DNA from 2 places in the Streptomyces sp. NPDC088157 genome. Region 1 is predicted to be linked to the other one. Evidence: riboswitches for the same ligand, from Rfam matches in the RefSeq annotation. Region 1 holds a riboswitch; the other holds the start of a gene.

Region 1 (5,712 bases):
GCGGCGGCCTCCGCCTCCGCCTCCGTGTGCGTGGAGCGGCCTATGAGGATCTCCTCGCCCAGGATCTCGCGGGCCGCGGGGACCGGCAGGTCGCCCTGCCCGAGGTGGAGCACCCCGGCGGCGGCCGCGTGCGCGATGTCCGCGCGGTCGTTGACCGCGAGCAGCCTGCCGTGCCGGGCGCAGGCGTCGGCGAACACCTCGAGGTGCTCCAGCTCCTCGGCCGCCTCGATGTTCTTGTCACGCAGCTGGACGATGTCGACACCGCCCGCGAGGACCGCGTCCAGGAACTCCGGAAGATCGCCCTGACGGGTCCGGGCGTCCGTGCAGAGGTACAGCAGGGCGTCGGACAGGCGGGTGCGGGCGGTGTCGGGCATACGGAAGTCCCCCAGGGCGGCGGCGTACGGGAGCGGGCGCACCCGTACGCCGGGTGTCGGTCGGAACGAGTGGGTCAGACGGCGAGCGCCTGGGCGCGACGCTTCACCTCCGTGCCGCGATTCTCACTCAGGGCCTGCGCGGGCGTGCCGGGCAGGCTCGGGTCGGGGGTGAAGAGCCACTCGAGCATCTCTTCGTCCTTGAAGCCGTCGTCCCGCAGCAGGGTCAGGGTCCCGGCCAGGCCCTTCACCACCTTGTCCCCGTCGATGAAGGCGGCGGGGATGTGCAGCGCTCGGTTCTCACCACGGCGCACGGCGATGAGCTGGCCGTCCTTGATCAGCTGCCGGACGCGGATCACGTCGACGTCGAGCATTTCGGCGATGTCGGGGACGGTGAGCCAGGCGGGGACGAGCACATCGGTCTTTGCGTCAATCTCGGTCACGGGAACAAGCCTGCCATCTGCCGCTGACAGTCGGAAGCCGGGCCGGTCCGACCAGGGGCTCAGGCCGCGGCCGTCGCCGCCTTCATCGGCCTCGCCGGGTCCGCGAGGAGCCGTGGGTCCATGGGTGTGCCCGCCTCGATCAGCCGCCTGCCCTGGGCGAGGTCGCGCGGCCGGCCCACGGCCAGCAGGGCGACCAGCCGGTCCTCGCGCAGCCAGCACACCGTCCAGGCCGGACCCGACGGGTCGCCGCGCCACAGGACGCGGTCGGCGTCGGCGTGGTGCCCGGCGTACTGGACGAAGCGGTCGAACTGCTCGGACCAGAAGTACGGGACGGGGTCGTAGACGGCCGCCGGCTCGCCGGTGGCCGCGCCGATGATGTTCGTCGCGACCGTGCGCGGACCCTGGAGGGCGTTGTCCCAGTGATGGACGAGCAGCCGCTCGCCGTACCTCCCGGACGGGAAGGAGGCGCAGTCGCCGACCGCGTACACGTCGGGCACGGAGGTCCGCAGACGGGCGTCGGCCACGACCTCGCGGTGATCGCCGAGCGTGACGCCCGAGCCGGCCAGCCAGGCGGTGGCGGGGCGGGCGCCGATGCCCACCACGACGGCGCCGGCGGGCAGCCTCGAACCGTCGTCGAGGACGACCGCGCCTGGCTCGACGCGCTCCACGCGCGTGTGGGCGCGCAGAGCGATGCCGTGGTCGGCGTACCAGGCGGTCATCGGGGCGGCGACCTCGGCGGGCAGGGTCCCGGCCAGCGGCCGGTCGGCGGCCTCGACGACGGTGACCTCGCAGCCGGCCTCCCGCGCGGCCGTGGCGAACTCGGCGCCGATCCAGCCCGCGCCGACGACCACGACGTCGTGCTGCCGGGCGAGAACGGGCCGCAGCCGTTCGGCGTCGTCCAGGGTGCGCAGCAGGTGCACGCCGGGCACGCCCTCGGCGCCGGGCAGCCGGATCGGTTCGGCGCCGGTGGCGAGGACGAGGACGTCGTACGGGACGGGTCCGGCCTCGGTGTCCAGCTCGTGGTCGGCGGGGCGGAGGCCGCTGACCTCGCGGCCGAGTACGAGTTCGATGCCGAGGCCCTCGAAGTCGACGTCGAACGCGGAGCCCTCGGCGTTGCCGAGCAGGACGGCCTTGGACAGCGGGGGCCGGTCGTAGGGCTGGTGGGGCTCCGCGCCGATCAGGGTCACGGTGCCGTCGAAGCCCTGTTCACGCAGGGCGACGGCGGTCTGCACCCCGGCCATGCCCGCGCCGACGACCACCACGCGCCGCCCGGCCGGGCCGCCTTCTTGCTGCCTCTGCTCGCTCACCTGATCACCTTAGGCGGCTGACGAATTGTCAGTCAGCCGTCGTGCGCCGTGACCTGCTCCACAACGCTGGTGCCGCTGCCCTCCTGCGACTCCCACGCCCAGGTCTCCTCGAGCCGCACCCGGCCGTCCGCGAGCTCCACGACCGTCGACACACAGTGCCCCGAGGACGTCGCCCCGTCGTGCTTGAGCTGTACGTACCGGAAGTCGAGCCGGTCTCCCTCCCGGGTACCCACGAGATGTCCGCGTACGACGTCACCGCCCGTGTACTCCGCCCAGATCTCGCCGCCGCGCTCGTGGTACGTGAAGCGGGTGCGGGTGCCGACCTGGCCCGGCGCCTGGTCGGCGACGGGGGCGAGGACGAGGCCGTCGAGCGAGACGGGCATGAGCGGAGGCTCCCTTACTGAGGTGCGCGGCGTCCGGCTAGGGTGGCCAACCTAGAGCACTCGCGGGAGTCCGGACGCACCGGGCTGAGAGGGAGGCTGGCGGCCTCCGACCGTACGTACCTGATCCGGGTCATGCCGGCGAAGGGAGGGGCTGGACGCCCATGTCGTCTCCACGTACGTCAGACGTCCTCGTCATCGGGGGCGGGATCATCGGCCTTGTCACGGCTTGGCGGGCCGCACAGCGCGGCTTCGCCACGGCGGTGGCCGACCCGGCGCCGGGCGGCGGGGCCGCCCAGGTGGCGGCCGGGATGCTGGCCGCCGTCACGGAACTGCACCACGGCGAGCAGACCCTGCTCGGCCTCAACCTGGCCTCCGCCCGCCGCTATCCGGACTTCGCGGCCGAGCTGACGGAGCTGACTGGGCACGACCTCGGCTACCGGCGCTGCGGCACGCTCGCTGTCGCGCTGGACTCCGACGACCGCGCCCATCTGCGCGAACTGCACGCCCTGCAACAGCGGTCGGGGCTGGAGTCGGAGTGGCTGACCGGGCGGGAGTGCCGGCGTCTGGAACCGCTGCTCGCCCCGGGGGTACGGGGCGGTCTGCGGGTGGACGGCGACCACCAGATCGACCCGAGGCGGCTGACCGGGGCGCTGCTGGCGGCGTGCGAGCGGGCCGGCGTGATCTTCCACCGCACGCGGGCCGAACGGCTGTCCGTGGTGGGCGAGCGAGCCACGGGGGTCGTCACGCGGGACGGTACGGAGCTGGGGGCGGGGCAGGTGGTGCTCGCCGGCGGCAGTCTGAGCGGGCGGCTCGCGGGGGTGCCGCAGGACGTGCTGCCTCCCGTACGGCCCGTGAAGGGCCAGGTGCTGCGGCTGACCGTGCCGCCGCGGTACGCGCCGTTCCTGAGCCGGACCGTGCGGGCCGTGGTGCGGGGCAGCCACGTCTACCTGGTCCCCAGGGAGAACGGGGAGCTGGTGGTGGGGGCGACCAGCGAGGAGCTGGGCTGGGACACGACGGTGACGGCGGGAGGCGTGTACGAGTTGCTGCGCGACGCCCATGAGCTGGTGCCGGGGATCACCGAGCTGCCGCTCACGGAGACGCGCGCGGGGCTGCGACCCGGGACCCCGGACAACGCGCCGCTGCTCGGCCCGACGGAGCTGTCGGGGTTGCTGCTGGCCACCGGCCACTACCGCAACGGCGTGCTGCTGACCCCGGTGACGGGTGACGCGATGGCGCACGCCCTGGCCACCGGGGAGCTCCCGGACGAGGCCCGTCCCTTCACGCCCCGGCGCTTCGCCGCCGCCGCACTCACGGAGCAGCCCGCATGAGCACCCGCCTGAACGTCTCGGTGAACGGCGAGCGGCGGGAGTTCGCTCCCGGTACGGCTCTCGACAGCGTCGTACGGTCGCTGACGCCGGCGCCCTCCGGGGTGGCCGCCGCGCTCAACGAGACCGTCGTCCCGCGTGCGCAGTGGCCGTCCACGGCGCTGAGCGACGGTGACCGGGTGGAAGTCCTCACCGCGGTCCAGGGAGGCTGAGCCATGGCCGACGATCCTTTCGTCCTCGGCGGCACGCCCTTCTCGTCCCGTCTGATCATGGGTACGGGGGGTGCGCCCAGCCTGGAGGTGCTGGAGCGGGCGCTGGTGGCGTCCGGGACCGAGCTGACGACGGTCGCCATGCGGCGGGTGGACCCCTCGGTGCACGGTTCCGTGCTGTCGGTGCTGGAGCGGCTCGGTATCCGGGTGCTGCCGAACACGGCGGGGTGTTTCACCGCCGGGGAGGCCGTGCTGACGGCCCGGCTGGCGCGGGAGGCGCTGGGCACCGACCTGGTCAAGCTGGAGGTCATCGCCGACGAGCGCACACTGCTGCCGGATCCGATCGAGCTGTTGGAGGCGGCGGAGACGCTGGTGGACGACGGGTTCACGGTGCTGCCGTACACGAACGACGATCCGGTGCTGGCCAGGAAGCTGGAGGACGTGGGGTGCGCGGCGGTGATGCCGCTGGGCTCACCGATCGGCTCCGGTCTGGGCATCCGCAACCCGCACAACTTCCAGCTGATCGTCGAGCACGCCCGCGTGCCGGTGATCCTCGACGCGGGGGCCGGTACGGCGTCGGACGTGGCGTTGGCCATGGAGCTGGGGTGTGCGGGGGTGATGCTGGCCTCGGCCGTGACGCGGGCACGGGATCCCGAGCGGATGGCGTCGGCCATGCGGGCCGGCGTCGAGGCGGGAAGGCTGGCCCGGCTGGCCGGCCGGATCCCGCCCCGTTACTTCGCCGAGGCGTCCTCTCCCGTGGAGGGCCGGGCCGTGCTGGACCCCGAGCGCCCCGCATTCTGACCGACGTCCCGTTACCGTCCGGTCTTCGGAGAGGGGTGTCGTCCGGGCCGTGGGTTGCGTCACAGGTCGGCTCCAGTCGCGCTGCGATCTCGGTGGAACCCGCGGAGGTGTCAGCGGCGGCTCGTACACTCACCTGCGTGGACACGACCCTTCAGGACCCTCTGGTCGGGCGACTGCTCGACGGCCGGTATCGCGTCGAGGCGCGGATCGCGGTCGGCGGGATGGCCACGGTCTACCGGGCCGTGGACACCCGCCTGGACCGCGTGCTCGCGCTCAAGGTGATGCATCCGGCGCTCGCCGCCGACGGGTCCTTCGTCGAGCGGTTCATCCGGGAGGCGAAATCCGTCGCCCGGCTCGCCCACCCGAATGTCGTGCAGGTGTTCGACCAGGGTGCCGACGGGTCGTACGTCTATCTGGCCATGGAGTACATCGCCGGATGCACGCTGCGGGATGTGCTGCGGGAGCGCGGGGCGCTTCAGCCGCGCGCCGCGCTCGACATCCTGGAGCCCGTGCTGGCCGCGCTCGGCGCGGCGCACCGGGCCGGCTTCGTGCACCGGGACATGAAGCCCGAGAACGTGCTGATAGGGGATGACGGGCGGGTCAAGGTCGCGGATTTCGGACTGGTGCGGTCCGTCGACACCGTGACCAGCACCACCGGAGCCGTGCTCGGCACCGTCGCCTACCTCGCTCCCGAGCAGATCGAGCAGCCCGGTACCGCGGATGCCCGCGTCGACGTGTACGCGTGCGGGGTGGTGCTCCACGAGATGCTCACCGGTGAGAAACCCCACGACGGGGACTCCCCCGCGATCGTGCTCTACAAGCACCTGCACGAGGACGTCCCGCCGCCCTCGTCCCTCGTTCCCGGGCTGCCGT
Region 2 (5,712 bases), on a different contig from region 1:
AAGATCTCGGAGGTCTGCCGGTAGATCTCCACCTCGAGGGTGGAGAAGGTGGGCCCGCCGAGGATCTGCACCACTCCGAAGGAGGTGAAGGTGAAGAGGAAGACCATCAGCGCGGCAGCCGCGACGGCGGGCCCCAGGGCGGGCAGCGTGACCGTACGCCACGCCTTCGGGCGGGACGCGCCGAGCATCCGCGCCGCCTCCTCCTGCCGGGGGTCCAGCTGCGACCACAGCCCGCCCACCGTCCGTACGACGACCGCGTAGTTGAAGAAGACGTGCGCCAGCAGGATCGCCCACACCGTGGTGTCCAGCCGCACGCCCCAGAGGTCGTCGAGCAGTCCACCGCGCCCGACGAGCGCGAGGAACGCCGTGCCGACGACGACCGTCGGCAGCACGAACGGCACGGTGACGACGGCGCGCAACACCTGCTTGCCCGGGAACTCCAGTCGGGCGAAGACATACGCGGCGGGCAGCGCGACCAGGAGCGTGAGGGCGGTGGAGGCCAGCGCCTGCCAGGTGGTGAACCACAGGACGTGCCGGATGCCGGACTGTGCGAGCACGTCCCACAGCCGTCCGAAGCGCCATCCCCCGTCGGCGCCGAGCCCCCGGGCGACGATCGCGGCGACCGGGTAGGCGAAGAAGACCGCGAAGAACGCGACGGGCACGGCCATGAGACCGAGCCGGGCCGCGTTCCCCGTGCGGGCTCCGCGTCCGGTCACTTCAGTACGAGCGAGGTCCATGACTTGACCCAGTCGTCACGGTTGTCGGCGATCTTCGCCGGGTCCAGGGTCTCGGGATCCTTCGCCTGCGGCCCGTACTTCGTGAACTCCGCCGGGACCTCGGCGCCCTTGCGCACCGGGTAGACGAACATGTTGAGCGGCATGTCCTGCTGGAACTCCGCGGTGAGCAGGAAGTCGAGGAGGGCCTTGCCGCCCTCGGGGTCGGCGGCGTTGCTCAGCAGACCCGCGTACTCGACCTGACGGAAGCAGGTGCCGGTGGAAACGCCGGTGGGTGCGGTGGCCGGCTTCGGGTCCCCGTAGATCACCTCGGCGGGCGGCGAGGAGGCGTACGAGACGACGAGCGGCCGGTCGGCCCCCGCCTTCTTCCCGCCCGCGGACCCGGAGAACTCCTCGTTGTAGGCCTGCTCCCAGCCGTCGACCACCTTCACGCCGTTGGCCTTCAGCTTCTTCCAGTAGTCCGTCCAGCCGTCGTCGCCGTACCTGGCGGCGGTGCCCAGCAGGAAGCCGAGGCCGGGCGAGGAGGTGGCGGCGTTCTCGGTGACCAGCAGGTTCTTGTACGCGGGCTTCAGGAGGTCGTCGAACGAGGAGGGCGGGGTCAGCTTGTGCTCGCTGAAGTACGCCTTGTCGTAGTTGACGCAGATGTCACCGGTGTCGACGGGCGTGACCCGGTGCTTGCCCTGGTCGGCCCGGTACGCGGGCAGGACCTGGTCGGAGCCCTTCGCCTCGTACGACTGGAACAGCCCGTTGTCGAGGGCGCGCGACAGGAGCGTGTTGTCGACGCCGAAGAAGACGTCGCCCTGCGGGTTGTCCTTGGTGAGGACGGCCTTGTTGACGGCCTGACCGGCGTCTCCGTCCTTGAGGACCTTCACCTGGTAGCCGGACTGCTTCTCGAAGTCCGCGAGCACGCTCTTGGAGACGGCCCACGAGTCGTGGCTGACGAGGGTGACGGTCTTGGAGCCCGCCGCCGAACCGCCGTCGTCCGACGATCCGCAGGCGGACAGCGTGACGAGGCCGAGGCCGACGGCCGCGGCCACGAACGTCCTGGTGTGCACTGGATTCCTCCTGGGGTTGACCAGGAAGAGACGCGGCCCTGCCCGGGCACCCGCGGAGCGATCCGCCGGTGCCCGGGCAGGGCGCAACAGCTTGAGTGATGACCGAACTTCCTACCCAGAATGACCTGGGCAAGGTTCAGAGGGTCTGCGGACTCTCCCGCACTCTCAGCGCTGTGGCGCTCCCCTGTCGGAATATGAAGATGTACTGATACGGATGCACTGATACCCGATAGGTAATACCTGATACCGGGGTCAGACTACCGCTCGGTGGCGGCGAGCTGACCGCACGCCCCGTCGATCTCCTGACCGCGGGTGTCCCGGACCGTGACGGGCACCCCGTGCGCGGCGATCGCCTCGACGAACGCCTTCTCGTCCTCGGGCCGGGAGGCCGTCCACTTGGAACCCGGCGTCGGGTTGAGCGGGATGAGGTTGACGTGCACGGGCTTGCCGCGCAGCAGCCGACCGAGCCGGTCACCACGCCAGGCCTGGTCGTTGATGTCGCGGATCAGCGCGTACTCGATGGACAGCCGGCGCCCCGACCGCTCGGTGTACTCGAACCCGGCGTCCAGCACCTCGCGCACCTTCCACCGCGTGTTCACGGGGACGAGGGTGTCACGCAGTTCGTCGTCCGGCGCGTGCAGGGAGATCGCCAGCCGGCACTTGAATCCCTCGTCGGAGAACCGGTGGATGGCCGGCACCAGCCCGACCGTGGACACGGTGATCCCGCGCTGCGACAGCCCGAGGCCGTCCGGCGCCGGGTCGGTCAGCGCCCGGATCGAACCGACGACCCGCTTGTAGTTGGCGAGCGGCTCGCCCATCCCCATGAAGACGATGTTGGAGAGCCTGGCGGGCCCGCCGGGCACCTCCCCGTCCCGCAGCGCCCGCATCCCGTCGACGATCTGGTGCACGATCTCGGCGGTGGAGAGGTTCCGGTCCAGCCCCGCCTGCCCGGTGGCGCAGAACGGGCAGTTCATCCCGCACCCCGCCTGCGAGCTGATGCACATGGTCACCCGGTCCGGGTACCGCATCAGCACCGACTCCACGAGCGTGCCGTCGAACAGCCGCCACAGGGTCTTGCGGGTGGTCCCCTCGTCCGTCGACAGATGCCGGACGACCGACATCAGGTCCGGCAGCAGCGCCTCACGCAGCTTCTCGCGCGCACCGGCGGGGATGTCGGTCCACTCCGCCGGGTCGTGCGCGTAACGCGCGAAGTAGTGCTGCGAGAGCTGCTTGGCACGGAACGGCTTCTCCCCGATCTCCGCCACGACCTCCTTCCGCTCGGCGGGCGAGAGGTCGGCGAGATGCCGCGGCGGCTTCTTGGCTCCGCGGGGGGCGACGAAAGTAAGTTCTCCGGGTGCAGGCATAACACGTCCAGTGTGGCAGATCCATTCGGGTGGCTTGGGCCGGAGCGGGGTGGGGGTGGTCACCCGTGGGCGTCGCCCGTCAGCGTTGGTCAACCTCGCACGGCCACGGCGGCGTCGGTCCGCCCGTCGGCCGTCTCGGCCGCCCGGGTCGTGCCGTCGACGCGAACCGCGACCGGTGCACGGCAACGGGCCCCCTCCCGGAACACAGGGAAGGGGCCCGCATCAGCCGGTGGGCGGTGTGGGTCAGCCGGAGCCCACGAACAGGACGAGCAGCAGCCAGACCACGGGAGCCGTGGGCAGGAGCGAGTCGAGCCGGTCCATGATGCCCCCGTGGCCCGGGAGCAGCGTGCCCATGTCCTTGATGCCCAGGTCCCGCTTGATCATGGACTCGCCGAGGTCGCCGAGCGTGGCGCTGGCCGCGACGGCGAGGCCGAGCAGCAGGCCCTGCCACCAGGTGCCGTCGTCGATCAGGAACTGCATCAGCAGCGCGCCGGCGACCATCGCGAACGACACCGCGCCGAGCAGGCCCTCGCGGGTCTTGCCCGGGCTGATGCGCGGGGCGAGCTTGGTCTTGCCGAAGCGCCAGCCGACGGCGTAGGCGCCCGTGTCGCTGACGACCGTCAGGAGCAGGAACGTCATGACGCGGAACGCTCCGTCGTCGGCGGTGAGCATCAGGGCGACGAACGTGGCGAGGAACGGGACGTAGAAGGCCGCGAAGACGCCGGCCGTGACGTCCTTGAGGTAGCCATCGGGCGGTTCGGTCATCCGCCAGACCAGCACGGCGAGCGCCGTGAGGGCCATGGCGACCCACGCGCCCTCAGGACCCCGGACGTATCCGGCGACGACCATCGCCGCACCGCCGACCGCGAGCGGCACGAGCGGCGCCTTGATGCCCTTGCGCTCCTGAAGCCTGCTGGTCAGCTCCCACAGGCCGACGACCACGGCGACCGATATCACGCCGACGAACGCGGCCTTGACGACGAACAGCGACGCGACGATCACCGCACCGAGCCCGACCCCGACCCCTATGGCCGCACCCAGGTCTCGGCCCGCACTCTTCTTCTGCGGTGCGGGCGCCGGCTGAGGGGCGTCGGGCATGGGCTCCGGATTCTGCGGCACCGCCGCGTGGGGCTGTGCCGACGGTGTGTCGTGACCGCGCGCGGCGGCGCCGTACGGCTGGTTGCCGTAGGGCGCGTCGGCGTACGGCTCGGCTGGGAACAAGGGGCCGCCCAGCCGAGCGGCCCCCCGGTCGTCATCCTGGTTTCCGCCGTGTGCGGGTACGTCGGGGACGATGGGCATGGGGCGAGTCTGCTGCGCCTCAGGCGCATCGTACGCGGGACCCGCCGGGGCGGCCCCCTGGACCGGCCCCTGGTCGGCGGGCCCCCAGTACCCGGCCCGCGACCCGGCGTGTGGCGGTGAGCCCCAGGAAGAGTCGTTCATCAGACCTCGAGCAGCTCCGATTCCTTGTGCTTCAGGAGCTCGTCCACCTGGGCGACGTACTTCGCGGTGGTGTCGTCGAGCTCCTTCTCGGCACGGCGGCCCTCGTCCTCGCCGACCTCGCCGTCCTTGATCAGCTTGTCGATCGCGTCCTTGGCCTTGCGGCGGACCGCGCGGATGGACACCTTGGCGTCCTCGCCCTTGCCCTTGGCGACCTTGATGTAGTCGCGGCGGCGCTCCTCGGTCAGCTCGGGGAACACCACTCGGATGATGTTGCCGTCGTTGCTCGGGTTGACGCCCAGGTCGGAGTCGCGGATCGCCTGCTCGATGTTGCGCAGCGCGGTCTTGTCGAACGGGGTCACCACCGCCATGCGCGGCTCCGGCACGGAGAACGAAGCCAGCTGGTTGATCGGCGTCGGTGCGCCGTAGTAGTCGGCAACGATCTTGTTGAACATCGCCGGGTGCGCACGGCCGGTGCGGATCGCGGCGAAGTCCTCCTTGGCGACCACGACGGCCTTCTCCATCTTCTCCTCGGCCTCGAGGAGGGTCTCTTCGATCACCACTTGCTCCTGCGTGTCTTGAGTAGGCCCGGCTGCGGTTCCCTGCGGAGGCGGCGGCCGGCTGCGTCGCGTCTTCTTCCTGCACGGTTCCCGACCGGCAGGACATTGTCCATCCCCCGACCAGGCTCCGTCCCCCGGTCAGGTGTTGTCGTACGAAACCGGGGTTCTTCCGGTCAGGCCCGGCTGCCTTGCTCACCCACAAGCGTGCCGATCTTCTCACCCTTGACGGCGCGAGCGATATTGCCCTCGGTCAGAAGCTCGAAGACGAGGATCGGGAGCTTGTTGTCGCGGCACAGCGTGATCGCGGTCATGTCGGCGACCTTCAGGTCGCGGGTGATGACCTCGCCGTAGCCGAGGGCGTCGAACTTGACGGCCGCCGGGTTGGTCTTCGGGTCGGAGTCGTAGACGCCGTCCACGCCGTTCTTGCCCATCAGCAGCGCCTCGGCGTCGATCTCCAGGGCGCGCTGGGCGGCGGTGGTGTCGGTGGAGAAGTACGGCATGCCCATACCGGCGCCGAAGATGACCACGCGGCCCTTCTCCAGGTGCCGCACGGCACGCAGCG

What was found. A riboswitch is a leader RNA that binds a small molecule or an ion and turns the genes downstream of it on or off. The one in region 1 is predicted to bind thiamine pyrophosphate.
Region 2: another riboswitch for thiamine pyrophosphate. It lies ahead of ACIPFH_RS40010 (thiamine ABC transporter substrate binding subunit); the one in region 1 lies ahead of thiO (glycine oxidase ThiO).

The regions. Positions count from the first base shown of each region.
Region 1 is NZ_JBIUSU010000009.1:443,948-449,659, forward strand. Features, by position in the region: gene thiE (thiamine phosphate synthase) at 1-374, opposite strand, end outside; gene ACIPFH_RS34000 (Rv2175c family DNA-binding protein) at 449-814, opposite strand; gene ACIPFH_RS34005 (NAD(P)/FAD-dependent oxidoreductase) at 874-2,121, opposite strand; gene ACIPFH_RS34010 (hypothetical protein) at 2,154-2,504, opposite strand; TPP riboswitch at 2,557-2,668, shown strand; gene thiO (glycine oxidase ThiO) at 2,666-3,832, shown strand; gene thiS (sulfur carrier protein ThiS) at 3,841-4,041, shown strand; gene ACIPFH_RS34025 (thiazole synthase) at 4,045-4,839, shown strand; gene pknB (Stk1 family PASTA domain-containing Ser/Thr kinase) at 4,977-5,712, shown strand, end outside.
Region 2 is NZ_JBIUSU010000014.1:98,766-104,477, reverse strand. Features, by position in the region: gene ACIPFH_RS40015 (ABC transporter permease) at 1-737, opposite strand, end outside; gene ACIPFH_RS40010 (thiamine ABC transporter substrate binding subunit) at 713-1,789, opposite strand; TPP riboswitch at 1,880-1,985, opposite strand; gene rlmN (23S rRNA (adenine(2503)-C(2))-methyltransferase RlmN) at 2,047-3,153, opposite strand; gene ACIPFH_RS40000 (phosphatidate cytidylyltransferase) at 3,397-4,593, opposite strand; gene frr (ribosome recycling factor) at 4,593-5,150, opposite strand; gene pyrH (UMP kinase) at 5,324-5,712, opposite strand, start outside.